3 regions of the Duganella sp. AC917 genome follow, and region 2 is predicted to be linked to each of the others. Evidence: predicted binding sites of a transcription regulator. Region 2 holds the regulator's gene; each other region holds the start of a gene.

Region 1 (9,878 bases), 560 kb from region 2:
ACGCGGTCGCACAGCTTCTCGGCCATGTCCAGCAAGTGGGTGGAGACGAAGATGGTGACGCCTTGTGCGGCCGCCGCCAGCAGGCGCTCCTGCACTTCGCGCGAGGCGCGCGGATCGAGGCCGTTGATCGGTTCATCGAGGATCAGCACCGACGGCTCGTGGATCAATGCGCAGGCCAGGCCAAGCCGCTTCTTCATGCCCAGCGAGTAGTTGACGGCGTAGTCCTCGCCGGCTTCCTGCAGGCCGAATTCGGCGATCAGGCGCGCGGCACGTTCGGCCGCCTCTCCGTGCGAATAGCCGTGCATCTCGCCGACGAATTGCAGGATTTCGCGCCCGCGCAGGTAGTCGTAGAAAATCGGCGTATCGGGCAGGTAGCCCACGCGGCGTTTGACTTCGGTCGCCTCGGCGTGGCAATCGAGGCCGTCGATGACCACCTTGCCGCCGCTGGGAACGAGGATGCCCATCATCATGCGGATGGTGGTGGTCTTGCCGGCGCCATTCGGACCGAGGAAGCCGAACACTTCGCCGCGCCGGACGGTCATCGACAGCGGTTTGACGGCGTCGAAGCCGCCGTAGGTTTTAGACAGGCCCTGGAATTCGATCATGGGTTGCTAGCGGCCACGGCGGGCGCAATGTTAAGAAGTTGATATCCATCATAGCATTGGTCGTAGCACCTGTGACAGGCCACGATCGGCGACCGGCTATGGCGCCTTGTAGAGACTCATGCCAAAGCGTTCGGTGCGCGGCAGCCAGTTGCCCTTGATGTCGGCCGACGCCAGCACCCGTTCGGCGCGGCCGATCAGCAGCGCGCGCGGCACCAGGCCGATGTAGCGCGAATCCTCGCTGTTGTCGCGGTTATCGCCCAACATCATGTACTGGCCTGCGGGGACGGTGAGTGCGGCGAAGTCGCGCCGCGCCATCACTTGCGGCAGGATCTGGATCGCGTGGCCGCCGCCGTCGCCGCCAAGCGATTCGCCCAGGCGCACGGCATCGACGTCGCCAACGCCGGCGAGCGTTTCTGTGGCGGTGCCGATGGGCGCATAGTCGGCCGGCAGGCCGTTGATGACCAGGCGCTCGTTGCGCATCTCCACGCGGTCGCCGGGCAGCGCGATGATACGCTTGATCAGGCGGGTGCCGTTTTTCGGCGAGGAGAAGGTGACGATGTCGCCGCGCTTGGGATCACCGGTGGCGCCGAGCACGATGTCGGTCAGCGGCACCTTGACGTTGTACGCCAGGCGATTGACGAAGACGACATCGCCCTCGAGCAGATTGGGGCGCATTGATGCGGACGGGATCGGATTCCAGTCCGCGACGGCGGTGCGGAAGATCCCGAACAGCATCAGGAACATCAGAAAGCCTTTATTCGCGCGCAGCCATTTGTTCATCACGTCTCCGATTGGTGTATGGTGGGGGAGACGCCATCATGTGGTGAAAAACTTAACCCCGGCTTAGTGTGGTTTTTTCTGCACCAGCGCGCTGCCGACGCCGTGGCGTCGGCCTTCGCTGACGGCGGTCACGGTGCCGTCCGGATTGAACACCAGCGCATTGGCGGCGCCGATTTCCTCCGGCGTGGCGCTCCAGCGCTGCCCGCTTTTTTCCAGCGCTGTGGCCTGCGCGCTGCCGGGGAAGCCAGGCTCCACATCGGTCGCCTCGCCATTGCGCTCGGACAGGCGCGGCGCGTTCAACGCGTCCGGCATGGTCATGCCCAGGTCGACGTGGTTGACTATCGTCTGCAGCACGGTGGTGATGATGGTCGCGCCCCCCGGACTGCCGATGGAGAACGCCGGCTTGCCTTTTTTGAACGCCAGCGTGGGCGACATGCTGCTGCGTGGCCGCTTGCCAGCCTCCGGCACGTTGGGATGCGGGCCGGAGAAATCGAAATCGGTCATCTCGTTATTGAGCAGGAAGCCGTAGCCCGGCACCACGATGCCGCTGCCGCCCCAGTCCTCGATCGTGTAGGTGTAGGCGACGATATTGCCATCCTTGTCGGACACCGTCAGGTGCGTGGTGTGCGCGCTTTCCTTCAGCAACTTGACGAAGGTAACGGGTCGCAACGGCACGCTCTGATCGAACTGGAAGGCGTACGGATCGCCGGCCGCCGCCGGCCTGCGCGCCTGCGCCAGATCGATCTGCTGGCGGCGCTGCGCGGCGTAGTCCTTGCTCAGCAAGCCCGCGACCGGCGCGTCGACATATTCGGGATCGGCCAGATAGGCGTTGCGGTCGGCGAAGGCCAGGCGGCTCGCTTCCAGATACAGGTGTTCCGCCTGCGCGCGCGGCATCGACTTCAGATCGTAGCCTTCGAGGATGTTGAGCGCCTCGGCGATGGCGATGCCGCCCGAACCGGGGAGCGGCATGCCGTAGATGTCGTAGCCGCGATAGGTGCTGTGCACCGGCTGGCGCAGGCGCGCTTCGTAGTTGGCCAGATCGGCCAGGGTCATGTTTCCGCCCCGGACTCGCACACCGGACGCGGTGGCCGGCCGGTTGACCGCGTCGACCACGGCGCGCGCCATTTTGCCGGAGTAGAAAGCCTTGACGCCGCCGGCGGCCAATTCGCGATACGCTTTGGCCAGGTCTGGATTGCGCAATGTGCCGCCAGCCGCGACGGCCTCGCCGTTTTTGAGGTACAGCGCGGCGGTGGCGGGGAACATGGCAAACTTGGCTTTGTTTTCGCCCGCCATGCGCGAGAAATTCTCGCTGACCGTGAAGCCGTTGGTGGCGACAGCGATGGCCGGCGCCAGCACCTGTTTGAACGTCATCGATCCGTAGCGGTCCAGCGCCTCGTGCCAGCCGCGCACCGTGCCCGGCACGCCGACCGACATGCCGCTGTCGCGCACCGTCTCGAACTTCATCGGCGCGCCGTTTTCCTGGAACACGGTCGGCGTGAAGCCGGCTGGCGCCGTCTCGCGGTGGTCGATGGTGATGACGCGCTTGTCCTTGGCCAGATAGATCACCATGAAGCCGCCGCCGCCGATGCCGCAGCTGAAAGGATCGGTGACGCCCAGCGTGGCGGCGGCCGCGATTGCCGCGTCGATGGCGTTGCCACCCTGGTTGAGGATGGCCAGCGCGGCCTTCGACGCCGGTTCGCTGATCGTCGCGACGGCGCCGCCGGTGCCGGTGGCGACCGGGGTTTTGGTCCATGCCGTGGACGGCAGGACCAGTGTGATGACAATGGCGGAAAGTAAGACGGTGCGGGCGGGACGAGTTTGAGGTGTCATGAAGGGCGCGGTGTCGGGTCTGAGGGTGGCGTATTGCTCACTCTCAAGCTTACCCGATAATCCGGCGCTGCTTCATTTTTGGCGGGCACCGCCTGCGGTTCGACGCCGGCCAGGGCAAAGGTCAGACCGTCCTGGGTCACGCTGGGTTTGCCGTTGGGCATGCTATCTGACAGCACGAAGTTGCTGGTGGTGCCATCGGCCTTGGTCAGGGTAAAGCTGTAGCTGATGTAGCCGGCCCAGACGCACACCGCGCCGGTGCGGCAACGGCTGTCGTTGACGCGCTCGAGCCTGACGGTGGGCGCGGCGGCGCCGCCGGCGATGCCTTGGGTGGCGGCCTGGGTGATCACGGCGCTGGCGCCTTGTTGCAGCACGTAAGTGGCGTTGAACGGCTTGTTGGCGCCGGCGCCGGCGGTGGCGCGGCCGTTGGCGGTGCCACAGGCGTACAGCATGGCCATGGCGCCTATGAGCAAGGGCAGAACGATCAGCTGCCGCAGTATTGTCTTCATCATGTGCGACCTCTTGAATGCAAAGTGGCCGTTAGCTTAGCAAAAGTATCATTTTGACGGCGCACGAACCGCATGCCGCCACGGTTTGCTCAATAATGGCCACGCGGGTTGGATAAGCTGCGTAGAATGTCTGCTCTGAATTATTTTTGGATTAAAGACATGAAAAAAACTGGCCTGGCGAAGAGTGATGCCAAAAAATTGATGGGCAAGATGGCCGGGCCGAGCGCTGCGACCTTTGGCAAAGTGGCCGAGGTGGTCGACAAGCGCGAGCAGCGCCGGCGCGATCAGGCGGCTGGCCTGGTGCCCTTTGCGGTGAAGCTGAATAGCGATTTGGTGGCCCAGTTGAATGCGCAGGCCACGGAACGTAGCCTTGATATGAATCAGTTGGTGGCGGAGTTGTTGACCAAGGCTCTGGCGTCGGCGGTCTAGCCTATTTCGGGATGTTTATTCACACGGCGACCGGCCAGATTATTCGCGAGCCGGATGTTAAGACCAGCCGCGATAAGAATTTAATGCGTGAGGCTGTTCTTAACGCTGTTAAACGATCAGAAAAGCGCAACTAGAGCCTGTTAGATGCCAAGGCCGCCAGTATTTGAGAAGAGTGTCTTTATCACGTTTGGTCAGAGCAGATGGCTTGATGGTTCGCTGAGTGCACATAAAAAAACCGCGCAGTTCGCACCGCGCGGCTTTTTTTGCTCCGACCTCCACGTCTTACACGTAGGCGGCCAGCGAGCCTTTCATTTTTTTCAGCGCGGCCGATTCGATCTGGCGAATGCGCTCTGCCGATACGCCGAACTCGTCCGCCAGCGTGTGCAACGTGGCGCCGGAGCCGTCGTCGTTGGCCAGCCAGCGCGCTTCGACGATGCGGCGCGAACGTGGGTCCAGCTTGCCCAGCGCTTGCTCCAGACCTTCCGATTGCAGACGGGTGACTTGCTCCGCTTCCAGCACGCGGGTCGGCTCGCTCTGCTCGGACGACAGGTAGGCAATCGGGGCGAACTTGTCGTCCTCGTCGTCGTTCGGCGATTCCAGCGCGATGTCGCGACCGCTCAGACGGGTTTCCATCTCGATCACTTCTTCGCGTTTGACATCCAGCAGCTTGGCCAGGTTGTCGATCTGCGCCGGGCTCATCGCGTCCAGGCCGGTCTTGTGGCTGCGCAGGTTGAAGAACAGCTTGCGCTGTGCCTTCGTCGTCGCCACTTTGACCAGGCGCCAGTTTTTCAGGATGTACTCGTGCATCTCGGCTTTAATCCAGTGCATCGCATACGACACCAGACGCACGCCCTGGTCGGGATCGAAACGCTTGACGGCTTTCATCAGGCCGATATTGCCTTCCTGAATCAGGTCGGCGTGCGGCAAGCCATAGCCCAGATAGCCACGGGCGATCGACACCACCAGACGCAGATGCGACAACACCAGCTCTTGCGCGGCGCCCAGGTCGTTGTTTTCCTTGAGGCGCTTGGCCAGCGAGATTTCATCATCGTGCGTCAGCATCGGCAGGCGGTTGACGGCGGAAATATAGGCGTCCAGGTTCCCCAGGTTGCCAGTGAACCCGAGTCCTAAAGCGCCCTTGTTGGTGGGGACCAACGCGGCAGGTGCGGACATCATAGTCATTTTCATTCCTTCGCTCGAAGATTACCAAGTCTCGATGGGCTGGGGCCATAAGACGGAAATTTACTTAAATAGTGCAAAATTGCCATTTCCGCAGAGTGTCGATAACTTTGCAGATTTCATATATTAGCACTCTCCTCGGGTGAGTGCCAATCACCTTATATTTATCGCCACGATAGGGAAAATACTATCGGGTTCGACTGGGCAATGGCTTTTGATTAATCAAGCATGCACGATGGAGCTTAGGCCTGACTTAATGAAGTACCGGGGAGATGGGTCCATCGTAGGCGGGTGCGAAGACCGTTTCCGTGCGCGGGCGCACGGAAAGGCGGACAGAATTAACTCAGCAATTAATTCAGGCGGGACAGGTGGCGTTGCACCGACAGCAGCGCGGCGATCAAGCCGAGGCCGGCGGAAAGCGCCAGCAAGCCAGCCATCATCGGCGGTTGCAGCGGCGTCAGCTGGAATTCGGATGCGTATAGTCTTGCAAATTCGGCAATCGCAGTGTTCAACGGACGCAACGCCAGCGCCACCGCGCCCAACGCCAGTCCGCCAGCGCACAGGCCCAGCAGCGCGCCCGTGTAATAGAAAGGCCGATGGATGAAGCTGTCAGTCGCGCCGATCAGCTTGGACACCAGGATTTCCTCGCGCTGTGTCATCACCTGCAGGCGGATGGTGTTGAAGATGACCGCCACCACCACGGTGCCGAGCGTAACTGCCAGCAACAGCAGTCCCAGATGCAAAATATTCAGCAACGCGGCCAGGCGCTTGACCCACGCCGAGTCGACCTGCACGGTGTCGACGCCGGGCAGGGCGCGGATCTGCTCGGCCAGGTGATCGACGTCGCCGCCGGACTGCGCCAGGCGGAAAGCGTCCAGCTTGAGCACATAGCTGTCCGGCAACGGGTTTTCGCCCAAGGTGGTCAGCACATCGGCCAGGCCGCTCTTTTCGCGCATGCTTTCCAGCGCTTTTTCGCGCGGGGTGAAGATGATCTTGGCTTGCTTGTCCGGCAGCGCCTGGCGCAGCTGCACGGCCAGCGCTTCGGCCTGGTCGCGCGGCGTGTCCTGTTTGACGAAGACGCTGATTTCCGGATCGACCGACAGCTGCTCGGACATCGGGCGCACGTTGTCGAGCAGGGTCACGCCGGTGAACGGCAAGGCCAGCGCGATCGCGACGACGATGATGTTGAACAGGAAACTGCCCGGCGAGCGGCGCAGATGAACCAGCGCGGCGGACAGCGCGTAACGATGTTGGCGGAACCAGTACGTCATGCCGCCACCTCCAGTTGACCCTGATTGAGGTAGATGACACGCGCGGCCGAATCGAGCATTTGCTCGTCGTGGCTGGATATCAGGCAGGTGACGCCGACCGAGTGGAAGGCCTTGAGCGCATCGAGCACCTTGTTGGCGCTGGCACGGTCGAGGTTGGCGGTCGGTTCGTCGGCCAGGATCACTTGCGGCCGGTTGACGATGGCGCGCGCGATCGACACGCGCTGTTGCTCGCCGCCGGACAGGGCCAGCGGCTGCGAATTGGCGCGGTCGGCCAGGCCGACCTTGTCGAGCGCGGCGCGGGCGCGTTGCTCGGCCTGGTGGTGCGAGGCGCCCGTCACCAGCAGCGGCAACATGACATTGGCAAGGATGGTGCGGTCGTTGAGCAGGCGTTGTTGCTGGAAGATCAGACCGAGATTGCGGCGAAGAAACGGCACGGCGGCCGGCTTGATGCGCGCGATGTCCTGGCCGTTGACGATCACATGGCCGGAAGTGGGCCGCTCGACGGCCGCGATCATCTTCAACAGCGTGGATTTGCCGGCGCCCGAGGGGCCGGCAAGAAACACCAGTTCGCCTTTTTCTACCGTCAGCGAGATGTCGCGCAGCGCCATCGCGTCGGGGGAGTATTGTTTCGAGACGTTCCGGAATTCGATCATGTAATAGTGGTTATCTGGGGATTATCCGAGCGGTTATGGGAGCAACGCATCGACGAACTCGGCGGCCACGAACGGCTGCAGGTCTTCGATTTTTTCGCCGATGCCGATGAAATACACCGGGACCGGACGCACGCGGGCGATGGCCGCCAGCACGCCGCCCTTGGCGGTGCCGTCCAGTTTGGTGATCACCAGACCGGTCAGTTTCAGGGCGTCGTCGAAAGCTTTCACTTGCGCCAACGCATTTTGCCCGGTATTGCCGTCGATAACCAGCAGCGTTTCGTGCGGTGCGCCGTCCATGCCCTTGCCGATGACGCGTTGCACCTTCTTTAACTCTTCCATCAGGTGCAGCTGGGTCGGCAGACGGCCGGCGGTGTCGATCATGACCACGTCGAGCCCGCGCGCCTTGCCGGACTGCACCGCGTCAAACGAGACGGCGGCCGGGTCGCCCGACGCTTGCGAGATGACGGTGATGTTGTTGCGCTGGCCCCAGACCATCAATTGCTCGCGGGCGGCCGCGCGGAAGGTGTCGCCGGCCGCCAGCAGCACCGACTGGCCGTTCGATTGCATGTGTTTGGCCAGCTTGCCGATGGTGGTGGTCTTGCCGGCGCCGTTGACGCCGGCGATCATCATGACCATCGGCTGGTGGCGGCCCAGTTCGAACGGACGCTGGAGCGGCGTCAGCAGTTCGACCATCAGCTGCTTGAGCGCGGTCTTGACGGCGGCGGCGTCGAGCAGCTTGTCGTCCTTGACCTTTTGCTTGAGCGCGTCGAGCAGGTATTCGGTGGCGTCGACGCCGGCGTCGGACATCAGCAGCGCCGCCTCGAGCTCGTCGTACAGGTCGTCGTCGATCTTGGCGCCGACAAACAGCAGTGACAGGTTATTGGAGGTTTTGGACAGGCCGGCCTTCAGCCGCGTCATCCACGACTGTTTTTGTGCCGGTTCCTCGATGGCCATCAGCGGCTCGGAAACGTAGGCATCGGCAACGGGATCGGGGCTGAAAGCAGGGCTGGCGACTGGCGCCGGCGCGGGGATCTGGACCTCTGGCGCCTCGGGGGCGACAGTTTTTTTCTTGAAGAAACTAAACATGGATATGTGGTTGGGGGCGCTTCAAGCTGATGCCCGGCAGCGCCGGACACGGGGAAATGCGGCTATTTTACCAGAGCGCGGCCGGGCGGCCGTGGGCCGCTACCGGATTGACAACTTTTTCAGCCCGTCGCGACGTTGGCGTTGCGCATGCGCCATTCGGCGATGGCGGCGGTGATGTCGGACAGCGCGAACACCCGCACATAGGGCGGACGGCGCCGTTTGAGCGCAGTGTTGCTGCCGCCGGCCCACAGTTCGACGCTGCCGTTGAGGCGGGTATGCAGCTCGGCCAGGCCGTCAAGCGCCTGGCGCGGATTCATCGCCACCGAGAACGACAGCGCGATGATGTCGACCCGCTGCACGCGCGCCGCCTCGACGATGTCGAGCAGCGGCGTTTGCACGCCCAGCGAGATGCAGTGCGCCCCTTCGGCCACGCACATGGCTTCCGCCATCAGCAGCCCCAGCCCGTGGCGCTCCTGCGGCATGGTGGTCAGCATGATGCGCGGCGCGCCCAGGTTGCTGGCGGCCGCCTGCGGCATGGCGAAGATGGCGCTGCGCATCACCACCGTCAGCGACTCTGTATATAAGTGTTCCTCGAAGGTGGCCAGCTGGCCGCTGGCCCAGGCGTCGCCGACCAGCGTTGTCAGCGGCGCCACCAGGTCGATGACGAAACTCTTCAAGCCCATCATCAGCAAGGCCTGCGACAACTGGCGCCGCAGCGCTTCCATTTGATGCGTTTTGCACAAGTCGAGATAGCGCTGCAGCTCGGGCGGTGGCAGCGACGGGCCGTTGGCGCCGCCGGTGGCCTGGCCGGTCAGCGTCTGCAATTCCTCGGCGCTGAACTGGATCACTTTGCCCGGACGATAGCCGAGGTCGATCAACCGTTTGACCAGACGCAGCTTTTGCACCTGCTCGATCGGATAGACACGTTCGCCATTAGGATCGCGCAGCGGCTGCGGAAAGTCATAGCGACGTTCCCAAACCCGCAGGGTTTCCTTGGCAACGCCGGTGTCTCGCTCGACGTCGCTGATCGTGCTCGGAACTGGTTGTGAAGAAACGGTAGTTGTCATTAGAGAATCTTTAGCAATTGCCGTTCTGCGGCAGTCGCATGTGTTGGCACAGGGTCGGGGTGCACTGCGCTGGAAGCGGTTCTGATCCGGCGCGACCTGCATTTTACCTTCGTTTTGCGCTCAAAAGTTTCCACATCCAAAGCTCCTTTCGGTGCGTATAAGCCTTGCTGATGAGCTTGTCCACGACATGCAGTTGACATTGAGAACTAATTAACAGATTATCGCCTTTGCCCATGAGTTGTCCTGGACAAAATATTTTGTAACGGTGGAAAATAATGAAAATAGCTGTTGTTGGCAGCGGAATTTCCGGCCTCTCCTGCGCGTATCGCCTGGTTCAGGGCGGTCATGAGGTGGTTTTGTACGAGGCTGGAGGGTATTTCGGCGGCCATAGTAATACGGTGGATGTAACTTTCGGTGGTAAAACCCATGGTGTCGACACCGGTTTCCTTGTATTTAATCACCATACCTATCC
Region 2 (9,878 bases):
CTTCGATGTCGTAGCCGGTCGACAGCGCCTTGGCGGCCTGCTCGAGCAGCTTCATCGTGACGTTGACGCCGACGCTGAAGTTAGGCGAGAACACGATCGCGGTTTTCCTGGCCGCTTCGGCGATGGCGGCCTTGCCGGCGTCGTCGAAACCGGTGGTGCCGATGATCAGTTTGATGCCGTGCTCGGCGCAATAAGCCAGGTGTTCCAGCGTGCCTTCAGGACGGGTGAAGTCGATCAGGTAGTGGGCGTCGGCCAGGCCTTGCGACAGCTCCGACTGCACCGGCACGCCGCCCGGCTTGCCGAGGAAGGCGGCGGCGTCGCTGCCGATGCTGGCCGAGCCGGCGCGGCCCAGGGCGCCGGCCAGGCGCGCGTCCGGCGCGCTCTCGACCGCTTCGATCAGGATACGGCCCATGCGGCCACTGGCGCCGGCGATGGCGATTTGCATTGCGGTCATGCGTGCTTCCTTATTTGTTCTGATTGCCCACCGTCACGCCCACCGGCTGGGGCGCGGCGTTGTCGCTGCCGGTCGTCGTCGGCGGCGGCGCGCTGGACGCCGGCTTGTTCTCGGGCGCGTCCGGATTTTTCTTGATCTTCGGCGCCGGACCGGCGATGCGGGCGATATATTCTTTTTCGGTCGGCAGGTTGCCGCCTTCCCAGCGCGCGACCTTGCCGTCGTTGTCGAAGAAGACGATCACGCGGCTGGTGGTGACTTCGCCGTTGCCCTTGGCCATGCGGAACGCGTAGTCCCAGCGGTTGGCGTGGAACGGGTCGGCCAGCAGCGCGGTGCCGAAGATGAAGCGGACCTGGTCGCGCGTCATGCCGACTTTCAATTGCGCCAACATTTCTTCGGATACAAAGTTACCTTGCTGAATGTCAGGACGGTATGGCGAGAAGAACCACATGAACTTTTGCAGCGGCGTGATGGTGGTCGTTTGCGCACCTTTGCTGGCGTCCAGGGTGGTCCCGGTTTCCTTGACCTGGTTCGATTTCTCGCCCAGCGTGGTGTTGGAAGCACAGCCGCCGGCGGCCAGCGCGACGCAGACGGCGCCTGCGAGCAACGGAGCACGGCGGGTAAAACGGTGCGACAAAGACTGCAATAAAACCGGGGTGACGCGCATAAGTGTCCTCAATCTGGTCGAGCGGAAATGCCGAAAAACGCTATATCATAAAGCACAATGCCAGCACGATGCCGGTCGGATGCCCCTGGAAGGGGCTGCACGGGCACGCAAAGGTACAGCATTATCCTGTAAAACAGGGCTTATGTCCTTGTTTTGCAAGGCGCAAGTGTAAATGTTTGCAAACGCCGGCAGCCGCCCGATGGCGCAATAAGATGACGGCAATGAGTGCGGCGGCTCGCGGAGTGCGTTAAACTGTCGTCTAGCTATCGCCAACCAGAATAAGAGTGTCCAACATGGGTAACAATCCAACCGATCTGAAGGCCAGCGGCCTCAAAGCCACGCTGCCTCGCCTCAAAATCCTGGACATCTTCCAGAACAGCGACGTGCGTCACCTGACGGCCGAGGATGTCTACAAGATCCTGCTGGCCGACAATATGGACGTCGGCCTGGCCACCGTCTACCGCGTGCTGACCCAGTTCGAGCAAGCCGGCCTGCTGAACCGCAACCACTTCGAAACCGGCAAGGCCATCTTCGAGCTCAACGAAGGTTCCCACCACGACCACCTGGTATGCCTGGACTGTGGCCGGGTGGAAGAGTTCTTCGACGAAGAGATCGAAACGCGCCAGCAGATGGTCGCCAAGGAGCGCGGCTTCAAGATCGCCGAGCACGCGCTGGCGATTTATGGCAATTGCATCAAAACCGCCTGCCCGCACCGCCCGTAGGCCGTCGCGCCTAATTGTGGCTTAACGCGTTCGACAACAGCTTGGCCGTGATATCGACGATCGGTATCACGCGCTCATAGGCCATGCGGGTCGGGCCGATCACTCCCAGGGTTCCCACGATCTTGCCGTTGGCCATGTAAGGCGCGGTCACCACGCTCATCTCGTCCATCGGCACCAGGCTCGACTCGCCGCCAATATAAATCTGCACGCCGCTGGCCTTGCTCGATACGTCCAGCAGTTGCATCAGCCCCGTCTTTTGCTCGAACATGTCGAACATCTGCCGCAGCGACGTCATGTTCGACGACAAGTCGCTGACCGACAGCAGGTTGCGCTCGCCTGCGATGACCATGTCGTCCGAGTTGTCCGCCATCGCCTCACTGCCCGCCTCCACCGCCGCCTGCATCAGCCGGCCCATGTCGTCGCGCAACTGGCGCACTTCGTTCTGCAAGCGCGTGTGCACCTCGTCGAAGGCCAGCCCGCCGTAGTTCTGGTTGATGTAGTTGGCCGACTGGATCAGCTGCGTGGGGCTGTAATCGACATCGGTCAGCAGCAGGCGGTTTTGCACGTCGCCGGTGGGGCCGACGATTACCAGCAGGATGCGCTTTTCGCCCAGCCGCAGGAATTCGATCTGCTGGAACACCGATTCGCGGCGCGGGCTGAGCACCACGCCGGCGAACTGCGACAGCGACGACAGCATCTGCGCCGCATTGGAAATCATTTTTTGCGGCTGCGGCGCCTGCAGGCGCATGCGGCCCTCGACCGATTGCTCGTCCAGGTGCTGCACCGTCAGCAAGGTGTCGACAAAGATGCGGTAGCCGCGCGGCGTCGGCACGCGGCCGGCGGAGGTGTGCGGGCTGGCGACATAGCCAAGCTCCTCGAGGTCGGCCATGATATTGCGGATTGTCGCCGGCGACAGGTCAAGGCCGGAGATCTTGGAGAGCGCGCGCGAGCCGACCGGCTGGCCGTCCGCAATATAGCGTTCCACCAAGGCTTTAAGCAGGGTTTGAGCGCGTGTGTCGAGTTGCATACTGTATATCTAATTTGCCGAGGGAGTCCGTATTTACCTATTATGCACGCTCCACGCCGGCCGGGGGCTGTCCTGTGACATCAATCGCCCAGTTGTTGCCTCACCCATGCCAACAAGTCGTGGAAATCGGCGCAGATCACGTCTGGCACGATGCCAGCCTCAAGGTGGGCGGTGCTGCCGGTGCGGTTCATCCACACCGCCCGCATGCCCACCGACTGCGCGCCGCGCACGTCCAGGCGCAGGTCGTCGCCGACATAGACCGTGTCCGCCGGGGCCACGCCCATCGCCTCGCAGGCCGCCAGGAAAATGGACGGGTCGGGCTTGGCGCGGCCGAAGCGGGCCGAGGCCAGCGCCACTTCAAAATGGTGGTGGAGGCCGATGACTTCAAGATCGGCGTTGCCGTTCGTGATCACGCCCAGCCGCAGCATGCCGCCCAGTGCGGCCAGCACGGGAGCGACGTCGTCGAACAAGGTGACGGCGTTGCGCAACACGTTGAAGTGTTCCATCGCGCCGTCGATGTGGGTGGCGTCCTCGCCGGTTTCGGCGAATACGGCCTCCAGCGCGACGCGGCGCAGCCGGTACAGGTCGGCCGTCAGCTCCGGCTGTTTTTCCAGCAGCGCCAGGCGCAACGCACGCAGCGCCTCGACCGAATACTTGCTCGTCACGGCCGGCGCGCGCTCGGCCAGCCAGGCGTGCCAGCCGGTTTCGGCCGCCGCGATGACCGGGCCGATCGGCCACAGGGTGTCGTCAAGATCGAACAGCAGGGCTAGCGGTGGGCGTGGCGTCATGGGGCGATTAGAATAAGTGGGCTCCGGACTATTGTCGCACCGATCGCGGGCCGGACGCAGCCCGCCTTGCGCGCGTCCCTAACAAGCTGTTACATCCATTGGGGGGACTGGTGTTACCAAATGCACTAAAATACGGGGCAAATCCGTGTAAGATGCTGCACCCGTGCGTGCTGCCGGCCCTATTCGTTTTGGAGAAGATTTTATGAAAAGTATGTATACGCGTGCTGGCCTGGCCCTGCTGTGTGCCATGATTTTGAGCGCTTGCGGCGGTAGCGGCGGCGGCAGCCTGCAACTGGGGGGCACCATCAGCGGCCTGACCAGGTCGGGTCTGGTTCTGATCAACAAGTCGACCGGGGAAAAGCTCACGGTCGCCGAGGGCACGACCGTGTTCGTCTTTACCCGCTTCCTGGCGATCGACGAGCAGTTCGACGTTGAAGTCGATACGCACCCGTCCGGCGCCAATTGCAAGGCCACCGAAAACAACAACAAGGCCAACGTCTATACCTCGACCCGCGTGCAGATTAACTGCACATTGAATCCCTGGACATTGGGCGGCGTGGTACAGGGCCTGGCCGATGATGGCGTGGCCGGCAACAACGACGGCGTGACCCTGGCCAACGGCCCGGACACCGTGTACGTCGCGCCGGCGGCGGGCGGCGCCGCTGCCAACTTCACATTCGCCAGCACCGTGGGCGAAGGCTCGCCCTACGGCGTGACCGTACTGGCGCAGCCGTCGAACCGCATCTGCTCGCTCACCGCGCCCGTCACCAACGGCGTGCCGGGCGCTGGCGTAATGCCAGCCGGCAATGACAGCCGACTGGTCGTCAATTGCGTCGCAAAATAACTACGCCGCGCGGGTCGGCTTAATCTTTGGAGAATTACATGAAATTATCGTATCTGGGCGCCATCGTGGCGGTGAGCGCGGCGGCCCTGATGGCCGGTTGCGGCGGCAAGGCGCAGTACACGGTGCAAGGCACGATCGTCGGTCTGGCGACGCCAGGGCTGCAACTGAGCAATGGCGGCGAGACCATTTCCGTACCGGCCGGTGCAAGCAGCTTCAGCTTCCCGCGCCAGATCGGCTACGGCACCAGTTACGCCGTCACCTTCGCCCAGCAGCCTGAGCATATGCTGTGCCAGTTCACCTCCATCAACACCGGTTCCGCCGGCCAGACGGTGGCGATCTCGGTGGGCATCTCCTGCGCGCGCAGGGTCTATGCGTTGGGCGGTCAGTTCACCGGCCTGTTCCCGGTCAGCCAGGCGGTCGGCACCACGGCTGCCGTGTTGCGCACGGTCACCTTGTTGAACGGCTCGGCGGGCGGTCAGGTAACATTGTCGAGCCCGGTCGACGGCAGCGGCGCCGGCGATTTCGCGTTCAGCACGCCGGTGGCGGACGGCCAGTCCTATGGCGTCACGATCCACCCGGACGCCACGTTGAGCTCGACCGACATCAATTGCACCGTCAAAAACGGCGTCGGCGTCATGGGCGAAGCGGCCGTAACCAACCTGCTCGTGGAGTGCAAGCCTAAGTAATTCGACAGGGGAGACCGCAGATATTCACATCCCTAATGTTGGATATGTGAAAAATAAAGTGGCGTGATATACCGCGACGCAGCATACTGCACTTGTCTCCTCCACTTCTTGCAAAGGAATTGGATTTAGCCCGCTTTAACCAGCGGGCTTTTTTTTGCCTGTCGTTTTGTGAAAAGGGCCGGAGAGCGGGGGTCAAGTCTGTCATTCGGACATGAACTCTACCGTACCGCCGGACTTACCGAGAGCGGGGGTCAAGTCTGTCATTCGGACATGAACTCTACCGTACCGCCGGACTTACAGCCGAGGTCGTGTCTGAATGACAGACTTGACCCCGGGGTGGGGTTATTTGAGGAGGTTGGCGAGGGCGACGTACTGGGCCAGGCCGACCGTTTCCGGACGGTGGGTCGGGTCGATGCCGGCTTCGACGATCTGCGCTTCGGTGAACATGCCGGAGAGCGGGGGTCAAGTCTGTCATTCGGACATGAACTCTACCTTACCGCCGGACTTACAGCCGAGGTCGTGTCTGAATGACAGACTTGACCCCGGGGTGGGGTTATTTGAGGAGGTTGGCGAGGGCGACGTACTGGGCCAGGCCGACCGTTTCCAGAGAGCGGGGGTCAAGTCTGTCATTCGGACATGAACTCTACCGTACCGCCGGACTTACAGCCGAGGTCGTGTCTGAATGACAGACTTGACCCCGGGGTGGGGTTATTTGAGGAGGTTGGCGAGGGCGACGTACTGGGCCAGGCCGACCGTTTCCAGAGAGCGGGGGTCAAGTCTGTCATTCGGACATGAACTCTACCGTACCGCCGGACTTACAGCCGAGGTCGTGTCTGAATGACAGACTTGACCCCGGGGTGGGGTTATTTGAGGAGGTTGGCGAGGGCGACGTACTGGGCCAGGCCGACCGTTTCCGGACGGTGGGTCGGGTCGATGCCGGCTTCGACGATCTGCGCTTCGGTGAACATGCCGGCCAGGCAGTTGCGGATCACCTTGCGGCGTTGCGAGAACGCCTTCAGCACCACCGCCTCGAGCGTCGGGCCGTCGCATGCCAGCGGATTGGCCACCGGGATCATGCGCACGATCGCCGATTCGACCTTCGGTGGCGGATCGAACGCTTCCGGCGGCACCACGAACAGCAACGACATGTCATAGCGCCATTGCAACATCACCGACAGGCGGCCGTAGGTCTTGCTGCCCGGCTCGGCCACCATGCGCTCGACCACCTCTTTTTGCAGCATGAAGTGCTGGTCCTTGACCAGCGGCGCGAACGTCGCCAGGTGGAACAGCAACGGGCTGGAGATGTTGTAAGGCAGGTTGCCGACGATGCGCAACTTCTGCCCTTCCGGCACCGGGATCGTGCTGTAGTCGAACTTGAGCGCGTCGCCGGCGTGGATGGTCAGCTTGGCCGGGTTGTAGGTTTTTTCCAGACGGGCGACCAGATCGCGGTCGAGTTCGACCACGTGCATCATCTTGAGCGTGCGCATCAGCTGCTCGGTCATGGCGCCCAGGCCGGGGCCGATCTCGACCATGGCGTCGTCCGGCGCCGGGGCGATGGCCTCGGTGATGCTCGACAGGACGTATTTGTCGTGCAAGAAGTTCTGGCCAAAGCGTTTGCGGGCTACGTGTTTCATAATGTTCTTTGAATAAGTGTGTTAGAGACCGGCGACGGCGTCGGCCATCGCCAGCGCGGAGGCGATGGCCGCTTCCATGCTGCCGCAGTCCGCCAGGCCGAGGCCCTGCGCGGCCAGGTCGAGCGCGGTGCCGTGGTCGACCGAGGTGCGGATCAGCGGCAGGCCCAGCGTGATGTTGACGCCCTGCCCGAAAGTGGCGTACTTGAGCACGGGCAAGCCCTGGTCGTGGTACATCGCCAGCACGCAGTCGGCGTCCTTCAGGTATTTGGGCTGGAACAGCGTGTCGGCCGGATACGGGCCGTTGGCGTCGATACCGCGCGCGCGCGCCGCCGCGATGGCCGGCGCGATCACGTCGATGTCCTCGCGCCCCAGGTAACCGCCCTCGCCCGCGTGCGGGTTCAGGCCGCACAGCAGGATGCGCGGGGCGGCGATGCCGAATTTGGTTTTGAGGTCGTGGTCGATGATGTCGAGCACGCGCGCCAGACCCTCTTGCGTAATGGCGGCGGCAACGTCCTTGAGCGCCAGGTGGGTGGTGGCCAACGCCACCCGCAACGGCGGCGGCGCCGAGCCGCCGGCCGGGGCCTGTGGTTGGCCGGCCAGCATCATCACCACTTGCGCGGTGCCGGTCTGGTCGGCGAAATATTCGGTGTGGCCGGAGAATTTGACGCCGGCGTCGTTGATGGTGCTCTTTTGCAGCGGCGCGGTGACGACCGCCTCGAACCAGCCAGCGCGCACGCCTTCGATGGCGGCGTCCAGGGTCGCCAGCACGGCGCGGCCGTTGTTCTTGTCGAGTTTGCCGGGCACGACGTGGGCGTCGAGCGGGACGTCGATCACGCTGATGCGCTCGGGGCCGAAGTGCGGCAGGCCGCCGTTGCGCACCGCCTGCAGCGACAGCGCCGACAGGTGGATCGCCGGGTCGATGTCGGCGGCGATCATCGACAGGAAGGCGGCGTCGCCCAGCAGCACGCAGTTGACCTCGTGCCGGCGCGCCCAGGCGGCGCGGATCGAGATCTCCGGGCCGATGCCGGCCGGCTCGCCGACGGTGACGGCGACAACCGGCCGCCCCTGACGCCGGCGGGCGGGAAACATGGGGCTCACATCTGTGCGCCCGGTGGATGAAGTGGCGCTCATGCGTGCTCCCCTGTCGGCTGGCGGATTACTGTTTCGCCGCGGCTGCTGCGGCGGCGCCCTCTTCGGTGCGGAATTCGACGTAGGCGCGGTCGCGCACTTCGCGCTGCCAGCTCTCGGCCGCCTCTTCCATCTTGCGGTCGCGGATGGCCTGGCGCGCGTTGTTGCGCTCGCGCTCTTTGGAGACGTCGTCGCTCTTGCGCTCGAGCACCTCGATCAGGTGGACGCCGAAGCTGGTTTCAACCGGCTGCGACACTTCACCGATTTTCAGGTTGTTCATCGCCGTCTCGAACTCGGGCATCGTGTCGCCCGGGTACAGCCAGCCCAGGTCGCCGCCCTTGGAAGCCGAGCCGTCGTTCGACACCAGGCGCGCCAGGTCCTCGAACTTGGCGGCGTTGTTGTCCAGGCGTTCCTTCAGTTCGGCCAGCTTGCGCTTGGCGTCGGCCGCGCTCATCGTCGGCGTGACTTTGATCAGGATGTGACGCGCGTGGGTCTGCTGCACCGACTGCGCGGCTTGCGCCTCGGCCACGCTGCGGCGGTCGACCGCCTTCAGGATGTGGAAGGCGCCTGTGCTTTTAATGATAGGCGTGACCTGGCCCGGCTTGAGCTTGGCCAGCGCCTCGGCAAACACCGGCGGCAGCCGCTCGGGCTGACGCCAGCCGACCACGCCGCCCTGCAGCGCGTCGCTCGCGTCCGAATAGGTGGCGGCCATCTTGGCGAAGTCGGCGCCGGTGCGCAGCTGGCGCATCACTTCCTCGGCGCGCGCGCGGCGCTGGGCGATCACTTCGGCGGTGGCGTTGTCCGGAATGCGCACCATGATTTGCGAGATGTTGATCTCGGTCTGCTCGGCGGCGGCCGCTTTTTCGGCGGCGATGAAGCTGTCGACTTCGGCGTCGGAAATCTGGATCTTGGAATCGACCTCGTGCTCGCGCAGACGCTGCATGATGATCTCTTCGCGGATCTCTTCGCGGAACGAAGCGAACGCTATGCCGTCCTTTTCCATCTGGTTGCGCATGTCCTGCACGCTCACTTTCTGGGATTCGGCGATACGGCCGATGGCGCGGTCGAGCTGGGTGTCGTCGACGCGCACGCCCATCTCCTTGGCCATCTGCAATTGCGCGCGCTCGACGATCATGCGCTCGAGCAGCTGGCGCTGCAGGTCGGCCTCGGCCGGCATCTGCACGTTCTGCGCCTTCATGCGGGCGGTGACGGCCTTGATGCGGTTGGCCAGCTCGCGTTGGGTGATGACGTCGTCATTGACGACGACAACGATCGAATCGATGGCGACATTGCTCGACGCGCCGGGCGGAATAAAGCCCTTGCCGTCGGCCTTGGCGTCGGTTTTGGCGGCCGGCGCCGCCGTGGTGGCGGCGTTGGCGGCGTTGGCTGCCGGGGCGGTGACCGCAGCGGCTGGCGCCGGCGCCGGTTTTTTGGAGAACAGGCTGCAACCGCCGAGGGCGGTGGTGCACAACAGGACGGCGAGTAGCTTCATTTGGTACATACTGGCATTACGCATGGTAGAACGCTCATGAGTCAGGTGTAAAAAAAATCAAAAGGCGCGCGCCCCGAACAGGGGAACGACGGCGGGCGCCCGGATGCCTTGCTTAGCGGCCGTAGCCCTCGTTCAAACGCTGATACCCCGGAATACTGTTTTTCATGGCCTCGATCGGGCTGCCCACACCAAGGTGCGACAGGCCGTTGAGCTCGAGCTGGAAGAAGATCGGCGTCGACGCGGTGGTCGACGTCGTCACGAAGCGCTGCGCGCCCATGCGGAACACCCAGCAGTCGGCTTTATATTCGAGACCGATCAGGCTCTCGAGGATCTTGCTATCCTGCATGGAATAGCTGACCCGGCCGACACCGTACCAGCGCTGGAAAATCGGCCACTGGCTGGAGATTTCGATGTTCTTGAAGCTGTCGCGCAGATAGCG
Region 3 (9,878 bases), 1.9 Mb from region 2:
AGAACATCACCCGCGTGCGCGGCATTCCGACCGACGACGGCCTCGCGCTGTTCCAGCAGGACGGTCTGCCGCTGTTCACGGAAATGAACGGCTTCTTCTTCCGTGGCGACAGCCTGAACCGCTACGACCTGATGACCAAGTCGCTTGAGGTGGTGCGCGGCGGACCGGCGTCGATCTACGCCAGCCAGGCGGCGGCAATCGTCAACAGCGCAACGGTGACCGGCACCGAAACCACCAAGGGCAAGGCGCAGGTCACGCTGGGCACCACCGGCCTCGGACGGCTCGACCTGTACCAGGCCGGCAAGATCGACGATAAAACCTTTTACGCGGTCGGCGGCTTCGTGCGCCAGGACGACGGCCACCGCGACAACGGTTTCCCCAACGATCGCGGCGGACAAATTCGCGGCAACATCAAACGCGTGCTGGAGTCGGGCACGCTGACCGTCAGCGCCAATTACCTGAACGACCACAACACCTTCTATCTGCCGATCCCGATCGCCGATCCGCGCAATCCGGCCGTCTCGCTCGACAAGTACATCGACTACTTCGACGGCACGATGAATTCGCCGTCGCTGCGCGCCGTGCCGCAAAAGTACCTGGACGGCAGCGGCAAGCTGCAAACCGACACGCGCGACCTGGCCAGCGGCCGCCACATGGAGTACGGCAACCTCGGCGTGCGCTATGAAGGCGACATCGGCAAGTGGCAGCTGTCGGCCAAGGGCGGCATGACCAAGGGCACGCTGGACTTCGACGCCTTCTATTCCACCTCCAACCCGGCAGACGCCACCGCGTTCGCCAACGGCTTCCTGGGCGCGGCCAGGAGCGCGTTCGGCGCGGTCGATCATCTGGGATACGCCATCGCCGGCGGCAACGGCGCGCAGGTCTACAATCCGGCGGCGGCGTCCGGCCTGGTGATGCAGGCGCAATACCGCGCCGGCGGATCGGATTTCTATTCGAACCAGGCCGACATCAACCTTACCCGCAACTTCCAGACCGGCCTGGGCAACCACGACGTCAAGCTCGGCTTCTACGGCAGCGGCTACGGCCTGACCAGCAAGACCGTCTACAACGACATGCTGATCGAAGTGCAGGGCAAGCCGCGCACCCTCGATCTGATCGCCTACTCCGCCTCCGGCGCGGCGCTCGGCTCGGTGACCGACAACGGTGTGCTGCGCTACAGCACCACATTGAACCAGGGCGATGTCGACGCCAGGATGGGCGCGCTCTACCTGAACGACACCTGGGAAGTCATCGACGGGCTGCGGCTCGACGGCGGCGTGCGCAAGGAGCGCTACCACTACGACGGTTACGCCTTGCTGACCAAACAGGTGAACCTGGGCGATCCGGCCACCCTGGCCGACGACACCACGCGCGCCTTCACCGGCGCCCGCCAGGCGCACAAGTACAACACCAACACGGTCAACTGGACGCTCGGCGCCAACTACGACTTCTCGGCGCGCTTCGGCGGCTACGTCCGGATGTCGCACCTGGAGGTGCCGCCGTCCATGCAGGTGGCCTCCTCGGTCGACCCGCTGGTGCTGACGACCAAGGCCGACCAGTACGAGGTCGGCTTCAAGATGAACGCCGGCAAGTCCTATCTGTACGTGACCGGCTTCTACACGCAATTCGATCCGCTCAACGCCTCGTTCGCCGCCTTCAACCCGCTCACCGGCCGCAATGACCAGACCCTGCCGTTCTTCGGCAAGGCGGTGGTGCGCGGCGCCGAGTTCGACGGCGCGGTGCACCTGACGGAGCGCTTCTACATCAACGGCTCGCTGACCTTGCAGGACCCGCAGTACCGGCAGTTCGTCAGCGCCACCGGCGCCGATCCATCCAAAGTGGTGGGCAACCAGATCATCCGCGAGCCCAGGGTGTTCGGCAACATCCGCCCGAATTACAACTTCAACGTCGGCGCCAACCTTGTCGAGCTGTACGGCAGTTACGCCTATACCGGCAAGCGCTACGTCGACTTCTTCGAGGCCACGGCGATGCCGGCCTACCACTCGATCGGCGCCGGCGTCTCGGTCAGCCGGGGCGACTGGCGGGTCCAGGTCGTCGGCGACAACCTGACCAACGCCAAGGGCCTGACCGAAGGCAACACCCGCACCGACGCGCTGGGCGGACAGGGCAGCAAGGAAGCGATCTACGGACGGCCGGTGTTCGGCCGCAGCTTCCGTCTCGTGATGAGCAAGGCATGGTGAACCAGATGATAAAGCAAACACTTATCGCCATCTCCCTGCTGCTGGTGCAACAGGCGCAGGCCGCGCCGGTGCGCGACAAGCACTGGTCGCTGCTGGCCAATCAGCTGTTCCCCGCGCTGGTGGACCTGGGCGCGGCGCGGCCCCGCCCAGCAGCGCCGGCCGAGCGCCGCGCGCGCATCGACGCCTGCAAGCAGGACACCGCGTGCGTGCTGGGCGCCAGCCTGTGGACCGACGCCGAAATTAACGACCTGGCGGCCAAAGCGGCCAAGGCGCCGGCGGCGGCGTGGCGCAAATCGACACTGGCCGACGACGGCGCGCAAGCCCAGGTCACCCGCGAACTGCGCGGACTCAACAGCATCATCCAGGTGTACGGCCAGGGCGCGGCGCCGCGCTACCCGCTGGTCGACGGGCCGATCGATACGCCCGGCAGTACGCTGTTCAACGCGGCCGTCAGCGACGCGCTGTCCCTGGCCCGGGCCAGCGAGGACGATCCGGCGCTGCCGCTCGATCCCAGCCTGCCGCTCGCGCTCGCGCTGCTCGATGCCAACGATCGCAACGACGCGGTCGCCTTCGAGCCGCTGGACCTGGCCCACAACGGCGGCGCCATCGGGCGCGCGAATATCATCGACTGGAAGCTGTACCGTTACTCGGCGATCATCATTCCGGGCATCGGACCGGAAAATCCGGGCATGGCGTTGAGCGCGCGCGGCAAGTGGAACGTGCGGCTGGCCGCCAAGCGCTTCGCCGACGGCGAGGCGCCGTTCATCATCCTGAGCGGCGCCTCGGTGCACCCGAAAGGCACCCGCTTCGTCGAGGCGGTGGAAATGCGCAAGGCGCTGATCGAGCGCTTCGGCGTGCCGGCCGAGTCCATCATCATCGAGCCGTACGCGCGCCACACCACGACCAATCTGCGCAACGTGACCCGGCGGCTGATCGCCATGGGCGCGCCGCTGGACAAGGACAGCCTGATCGTCACTTACACCAACCAGAGCCGCTATATAGAAAGTGCCGAGTTCGCCTCGCGCAACCAAAAAGAGCTCGGCTACATGCCCGGAACGGTCGGCACGCGGTTGTCGCCCACCGAGCTGACCTTCCGGCCGTCGGCCAAATCGCTGCGCATCGATCCGCTGGACCCGCTCGATCCGTGACCAAACCATGCAAGCGTTCGCCGCTAAAGGCCGCGAACGCTTGCAAATGATAGTCAACTTTGCAACATTCTCCTTCTTTTTTGCGCCTTCTCAAGGTATGCGCCTTGAAATACCGTTGGGTCGTCCCTATAATTGGCACTCGTTCCGAGAGAGTGCTAACAGCATCCTCGACAACTTTTCGTTGTGGCAATCTAGGCATTTAAGCAAGTTCGGCACAACAACAAACTGTACATTGTTAATTAAGGAGTTTTGTATGAACCTTCGCCCTTTGAACGATCGCGTAATCGTCAAACGCCTCGACCAGGAAACCAAAACTGCGTCCGGCCTGATCATCCCTGATGCGGCCGCTGAAAAACCGGATCAAGGCGAAGTGCTCGCCGTCGGCAATGGCAAGATTCTCGAAGATGGCAAAGTCCGTCCGCTGGATGTCAAAGTAGGCGACCGCGTTCTGTTCGGCAAATACGCCGGCCAGACCGTCAAAGTTGACGGTCAAGAACTGATGGTCATGCGCGAAGAAGACATCATGGCAATCGTCGTCAAGTAAATCCACTTGGCACGCGGTTCCACTCATCACCTAATTCTGGAGAAACAACATGGCAGCTAAAGAAGTAATCTTCGGCGACGCAGCGCGCGCCAAAATGGTCGAAGGCGTCAACATCCTGGCCAACGCCGTTAAAGTCACCCTGGGCCCTAAAGGCCGCAACGTCGTGCTGGAACGTTCGTTCGGCGCCCCGACCGTCACCAAAGACGGCGTGTCGGTCGCTAAAGAAATCGAACTGAAAGACAAGCTGCAGAACATGGGCGCGCAAATGGTCAAGGAAGTTGCTTCCCGCACCAGCGACAACGCCGGCGACGGCACCACCACCGCGACCGTGCTGGCCCAGGCCATCGTGCGCGAAGGCATGAAGTTCGTTGCCGCCGGCATGAACCCAATGGACCTGAAGCGCGGCATCGACAAGGCGGTCGCCGCCACCGTCGAGCAGATCGCCGCGATCGCCCGTCCATGCACCACCACCAAGGAAATCGCCCAAGTCGGTTCGATCTCGGCCAACTCGGACGCATCGATCGGCGAGCGCATCGCTGAAGCGATGGAAAAAGTCGGCAAGGAAGGCGTCATCACCGTGGAAGACGGCAAGTCGCTGAACGACGAGCTCGACATCGTTGAAGGTATGCAGTTCGACCGCGGCTACCTGTCGCCATACTTCATCAACAACCCGGAAAAGCAAGTCGCAATCCTGGACAATCCATTCGTCCTGCTGTGCGACAAGAAAATCTCGAACATCCGCGATCTGCTGCCGGTACTGGAACAAGTCGCTAAAGCCGGCCGTCCACTGCTGATCATCGCCGAAGACATCGAAGGCGAAGCACTGGCGACCCTGGTTGTGAACAACATCCGTGGCATCCTGAAAACCTGCGCCGTCAAGGCCCCAGGCTTCGGCGACCGTCGCAAGGCCATGCTGGAAGACATCGCGATCCTGACCGGCGGTCAAGTGGTTGCTGAAGAAGTCGGCCTGACCCTGGAAAAAATCACGCTGGAAGAGCTGGGCCAAGCCAAGCGTATCGAAGTCGGCAAAGAAAACACCATCGTCATCGACGGTGCTGGCCAGGCTGAAGGTATCGAAGGCCGCGTCAAGCAAATCCGCGTGCAGATCGAAGAAGCGACTTCGGACTACGACCGTGAAAAACTGCAAGAGCGCGTGGCCAAGCTGGCCGGCGGCGTTGCCGTGATCAAAGTCGGTGCCGCCACCGAAGTTGAAATGAAAGAAAAGAAAGCCCGCGTTGAAGATGCACTGCACGCTACCCGCGCCGCAGTGGAAGAAGGCATCGTGCCAGGCGGCGGCGTAGCCCTGCTGCGCGCCCGCGCTTCGATCACCATCAAAGGCGACAACCCGGACCAGGACGCAGGTATCAAGATCGTTCTGCGCGCCATGGAAGAGCCACTCCGTATGATCGTCCAAAACGCCGGCGAAGAAGCTTCGGTCGTTGTTGCTGCGGTTCTGGCCGGCACGGGTAACTATGGTTACAACGCCGCCAACGGCACCTACGGCGACATGGTTGAAATGGGCGTGCTGGATCCAGCCAAGGTCACCCGTTCGGCACTGCAAAACGCAGCGTCGATCGCCGGCCTGATGCTGACCACCGACTGCATGGTTGCCGAAGTCACCGAAGACAAGCCAGCCGGCGGCGGCATGGGCGGTATGGGTGGCATGGGCGGCATGGGTGGTATGGACGGCATGATGTAATTGCCGGCCGGCTCGGCTAAGGCCGAGTCACCTCGCTGCACGGAAAAGCCAGCTTCTTCGGAAGCTGGCTTTTTTTTATGCTCTGATCGTGTTGCTGTGATAGAGTTGACAATTCCGCAACAAGAGGCCAACACATGCAGTCGATACGCGCCCGGATGACCTATTTGCGCAACGGCGAAGGCTTCGCCGCCATCGGCTTGCCCACTGTCTTTTGTATGGTGTGGGAGGCATCGGACGATACGGTGGCATGGGGAATGCGGTGCGCCGCCATGGCGACGGTCGTCTACATCCTGTTGCAGGGCATGCTGTATTGGCAGCTGAAGTTGCAGTCGACGGTGCTGCGTCAGCCCTTCCCTTCGTATTTCCAGCCGCTGTACCGCTTTTTTAAATATTCGAACATCGTGGCGATCGCCGGGGTGGCGACGCTCATCGCGTTGAGCGGTGGTGGCTCCGCCGACCTGTGGTGGTCGTGCGGCCTGCTGGCCTTCGCCGTGCTGGAGCACATCAACTATTACCACTACCAGCTGATGTACGACACCCGCGGCGCGTTCGATTACGTGCGCCGCAACGGCCGCCTGCGCAAGGCCGCGCTGGGGCTGGATCTGCGGCGGCACACAGCGGTGTAAGCGCTGGCCGCTCTATTGCTCGCTGTGGAATAGCTGCCGCACCAACTCGGCCCCGCGCTCGCGGTTAAAGCCTTCCATGCGCAGGATCAGTTCATCCCCGGCGGCGCCCAGCTCGCACGTATACATATCGGCCTTCTGCTGATCGAGATGATCGAGATCGGTCCCTTCGACTTCTTCGATTTTTCCTAGTATTTTCTTGGCGAGCTCAACGGCTTCAGGGGTTGGCTTGCTCATGAGCGTATTGCGAAAATGATCATGCTTTAACATCACCGGTACACTGACCTGTTCGAGCGCACGCATGCAATAATAAATTGCTTCGGTCGCCACCATGCGCGGAACCGATTCGACAAGGGGAAGCCAATTCATCATCATCTCCCGTTAGAGTTCAATGGCATCAAAAAGCTTTCTGGGCAGGCTTTCGATAATAAATTCTTCGGACAGCACGTTCGCACGGTCCCGGACAATGACCGGCTTTAGCAACCGAGAGACCGGCAAGCCAGGAATCACCAGCAACAGCGGCTTGAACTCATGTAGCTGAGCTAGCATGACGATCTCTAGTATCTCCTGATACGCTTGCGCACCGATCACACTTGCGGCAAGCTTTGCGTCGGCACCGTGCTGTATTTTCATTCTGTTCCGAGCTATTTTCAACGAATGTAAATCGCCGCCGTCCACTTCTTTTTTAAGGCTCCAGTAGATATCCCTTGGGTTAGACGTCGTTGGCACACAATTGTTCTGACTCATGCGCGAAGAAGCATCGAAATAAGGCGTGCACCAGACGTAATGATGCTTGCCGTAATAGCGCTCACAAATGAAGTAGGCGAGCGTCGTGCAGCAGGAATAGTAAATACGCTTGTGATTCATGATGCCGGACTCCGTCGCAGCGGGAACGTGGGCTTTGATGATAAGCCTGCGTTCCGCCGTCCTTTTGCCGGGTGCGCTCAGCGTTTGATCGCCATCATGAAGGCGCCGAAGACTCAGGCGTCGCGGAACTGCGCTTCGATCTCTTCGCGCCGGGGCTCGTCGGCGATGTGCAGGATCAATATCTCGGACAGTTCCAGCGCGGGATGCGAGGCACGGTGTTTGGCGAACCAGAAGACCTCGCTCAAGTCCTCGTCCTCATGCGCGGTGGCCAGCAATTGCTGGTCTTCCGGCACGTCCTCGTAGTCTGTCGCCTCAAGGCTGGCGTCGTCGATCGATTCGCGCCAGGCCTCGCATTGATCGCCCCACGCGAGCGCATACCTGCAGCCGGACTCGACGAGCCAGCGGCTGACATCCCAGCGCGTCATCTCGGGCACTTCCGCCTCGACCATGACGATGGCTTTGAAGGCGGTCAAGCCTTCCAGTACCGGCAGGTCGTTTTCCGGAGCGAGGTGTAAATATCTGATCGATGGTTTCTGCATGATGGCGCCGCTGTAATGGTCAAGCGACGCATTCTCACCCGATTTCGCCGATACCGCAAATCCATCGGCGCCTCCGCCGACATCGGCGGCGGCAGGCGTCCACTCCTGACAGAAACTGACGGTGCCGCTGGCTAGAATGACTTTCTTTTTTCAACCGGAGTTCAACATGAAACCAGCAACCGTCAGCGCCGTTATCCACTTAAACTTTCGCGGCCATGCGCGCCAAGCGCTCGACTTCTATCAATCCGTATTCGGCGGACAGGTCAATGCCATGACGTATAAGGACTTCAACCAGGTGACCAACGAAGCGGAAGCGGATCAGGTGGTGTGGGGCCAAGTGGCGGCCGATACCGGCTTCCGCGTGATGGCCTACGACGTGCCGTCGCACACGCCCTGGAACCAGGGCGAGAACGCCTTTCTGGTCGCGGTGGAGGCAAAAACGCCAGACGAGGTCCGTGCCTATTGGGACAAGTTGTCCGCCGGCGCCGCCGTCACGGCGGAGCTGCAATCGGCGCAATGGACACCGTTGTTCGGCATGCTGAAAGACCGCTTCGGCGTCAACTGGACATTGAGCGTCGCGGCCCAACAAGCCGCGACGTGATGCTCCGGACGGTATGGCTTAGAACGGATCCAGCGCGATGGTGAACTTGCCGCTGGCGTCGATCGCGCCCATGGTGTAGCCCTGCCAGCCCGGATAACCCTGCGGCTCCCAGTAGAACACGCCCAAGCCGTTCGAGCCCAGCGCCTTGGTCTTGCTCAGCAAATCGGCGATCATGGCCTTGGAGGTGGCAGCCTGGGTCCAGTCCATGCCGACCTCGGTCACCATGACCGGCTTGGCATAACGCGACACCATGTCCCACATATTGGTGGAAATACGGTTGTTGTAGTTGGCCCAGTCCGACGCCGGCGGATAGTGCGACATGCCGATCACGTCCCACTTGGCGCCGGCATTTTTCACGCCGTCAAAGAACCAGCGGAACACCGCGTTGTCGTGGCCATTGGCCAAGTGCAGTATCACCTTGGCGTTCGGATACACGGCCTTGGTGGCGTTGTAGCCGCTGTTGATCAGGCCGGCCAGGTTGCCGAAGCTGGTCGTCTTACCTTCCGGCCACAGCATGCCGCTGTTGATCTCGTTGCCGACCTGTACCCATTCGACGTTGATGCCGTTGGTCTTCAGGTAGCTCAGGATGCCCTGCGTGTGGCTGTAGACGTCGTTGTTCAGCTGCGCCAGCGTATGGTTGGCCCAGGCGGCCGGTTTGGTCTGCTGTCCCGGATCGGCCCAGCTGTCGCTGTAGTGGAAGTCGATCATGATGCGTTGCCCTTGGGCGGCGGCGCGCTTGGCTTTGTACAGAACGTCGGCGCCATTGTTCCAGCCGCCGCTCGGGTTGACCCACACGCGCAGGCGGATCGAATTGATTTGCAGGTTTTTCAGCAGCACGAAGGGGTCGGTTTTGACGCCGCTGCTGTTATAGAAGGAATAGCCGCTCGACTCCTGCTGGCTGACCCAGCCGACATCGGCGCCGTTGGCGAACGTTTGTGCGGAGCCGACGGACGCGACAACGCCCATCGCCACGCCGCAGATTGCGGCAAGCAGATTCTTGAATTTCATTGTGTCTCCAGTGTTTGTTTTTTTATGTTGCTACCATGCTGCGTGACCGGCCACCTGTGCGCACCCTCCCCCGCCGCGTCGCGCGGCATCCGAACACATCTGGATTGCGCGCCGGCGTGCTGCCGGCGCGGCTACTGATTAACCGAAGCGCGCGGCGGGAACGCCGGCCACTTCCACCCGCACCGCGAACAGCGCGCCCGTCAACGGAAACTCGGTCAGTTGCTCGGGCGTGTTGTCTTCGCTGGCGGTGGTGATGAACAAGGTCTTCAGATCGGGACCGCCGAAGGTGCACGAGGCCGGATTGCGCACCGGAACGGTAACGGTTTCCAGCAGTTCGCCTTGCGGCGAGTAGCGGCAAACTCGGGAACCGCCCCACTGCGCGATCCAGACGCAGCCTTCGCTGTCGACCGTCATGCCGTCGGGCGCGCCTTCGACGTCGTATTCAAACTGGCGCCACACGCGCGGCTCGCCCAAGGTGCCGTCGGCCGCCAGCGGGTAGGCGTAGGTGCGGCCCTCGAAACTGTCGGTGTGGTACATCGTGGCGCCGTCGTTGCTGAACGCCGGGCCATTGCAGATGTGATAGGCCTCGTCGGCCACGGTCAACGTCAAATCCTTGTCGAGGCGGAACAGCTTGCCGATCGCCTGGTC

What was found. Region 2 encodes HrcA, which represses chaperone genes, less so after heat shock. Its sites were predicted from a motif close to TTAGCACTCNNNNNNNNNGAGTGCTAA; they were not measured.
Region 1: rpoH (RNA polymerase sigma factor RpoH) is a predicted target of HrcA. The motif match lies at 5,456-5,482, and genes of this name have one in related genera.
Region 3: groES (co-chaperone GroES) is a predicted target of HrcA. The motif match lies at 3,482-3,508, and genes of this name have one in related genera.

The regions. Positions count from the first base shown of each region.
Region 1 is NZ_OZ409848.1:4,099,575-4,109,452, reverse strand. Features, by position in the region: gene ACZ0BA_RS17785 (ABC transporter ATP-binding protein) at 1-605, opposite strand, end outside; gene lepB (signal peptidase I) at 702-1,385, opposite strand; gene ggt (gamma-glutamyltransferase) at 1,449-3,215, opposite strand; gene ACZ0BA_RS17770 (hypothetical protein) at 3,212-3,724, opposite strand; gene ACZ0BA_RS17765 (hypothetical protein) at 3,881-4,150, shown strand; gene rpoH (RNA polymerase sigma factor RpoH) at 4,433-5,326, opposite strand; gene ftsX (permease-like cell division protein FtsX) at 5,680-6,600, opposite strand; gene ACZ0BA_RS17750 (cell division ATP-binding protein FtsE) at 6,597-7,253, opposite strand; gene ftsY (signal recognition particle-docking protein FtsY) at 7,287-8,339, opposite strand; gene ACZ0BA_RS17740 (MerR family transcriptional regulator) at 8,459-9,406, opposite strand; gene ACZ0BA_RS17735 (NAD(P)/FAD-dependent oxidoreductase) at 9,682-9,878, shown strand, end outside.
Region 2 is NZ_OZ409848.1:4,659,149-4,669,026, forward strand. Features, by position in the region: gene dapB (4-hydroxy-tetrahydrodipicolinate reductase) at 1-454, opposite strand, end outside; gene ACZ0BA_RS20325 (outer membrane protein assembly factor BamE) at 465-1,118, opposite strand; gene fur (ferric iron uptake transcriptional regulator) at 1,412-1,840, shown strand; gene hrcA (heat-inducible transcriptional repressor HrcA) at 1,851-2,867, opposite strand; gene ACZ0BA_RS20340 (HAD family hydrolase) at 2,948-3,655, opposite strand; gene ACZ0BA_RS20345 (hypothetical protein) at 3,858-4,499, shown strand; gene ACZ0BA_RS20350 (hypothetical protein) at 4,538-5,185, shown strand; partial or broken gene ACZ0BA_RS20355 (16S rRNA (adenine(1518)-N(6)/adenine(1519)-N(6))-dimethyltransferase) at 5,528-5,641, opposite strand; gene rsmA (16S rRNA (adenine(1518)-N(6)/adenine(1519)-N(6))-dimethyltransferase RsmA) at 6,049-6,819, opposite strand; gene pdxA (4-hydroxythreonine-4-phosphate dehydrogenase PdxA) at 6,841-7,908, opposite strand; gene ACZ0BA_RS20370 (peptidylprolyl isomerase) at 7,976-9,439, opposite strand; gene ACZ0BA_RS20375 (LPS-assembly protein LptD) at 9,552-9,878, opposite strand, start outside.
Region 3 is NZ_OZ409848.1:6,533,175-6,543,052, reverse strand. Features, by position in the region: gene ACZ0BA_RS28560 (TonB-dependent receptor) at 1-2,201, shown strand, start outside; gene ACZ0BA_RS28555 (YdcF family protein) at 2,207-3,349, shown strand; gene groES (co-chaperone GroES) at 3,603-3,893, shown strand; gene groL (chaperonin GroEL) at 3,943-5,592, shown strand; gene ACZ0BA_RS28540 (hypothetical protein) at 5,727-6,218, shown strand; gene ACZ0BA_RS28535 (hypothetical protein) at 6,231-6,584, opposite strand; gene ACZ0BA_RS28530 (hypothetical protein) at 6,597-7,082, opposite strand; gene ACZ0BA_RS28525 (DUF7684 family protein) at 7,196-7,621, opposite strand; gene ACZ0BA_RS28520 (VOC family protein) at 7,788-8,222, shown strand; gene ACZ0BA_RS28515 (glycoside hydrolase family 53 protein) at 8,241-9,230, opposite strand; gene ACZ0BA_RS28510 (SMP-30/gluconolactonase/LRE family protein) at 9,369-9,878, opposite strand, start outside.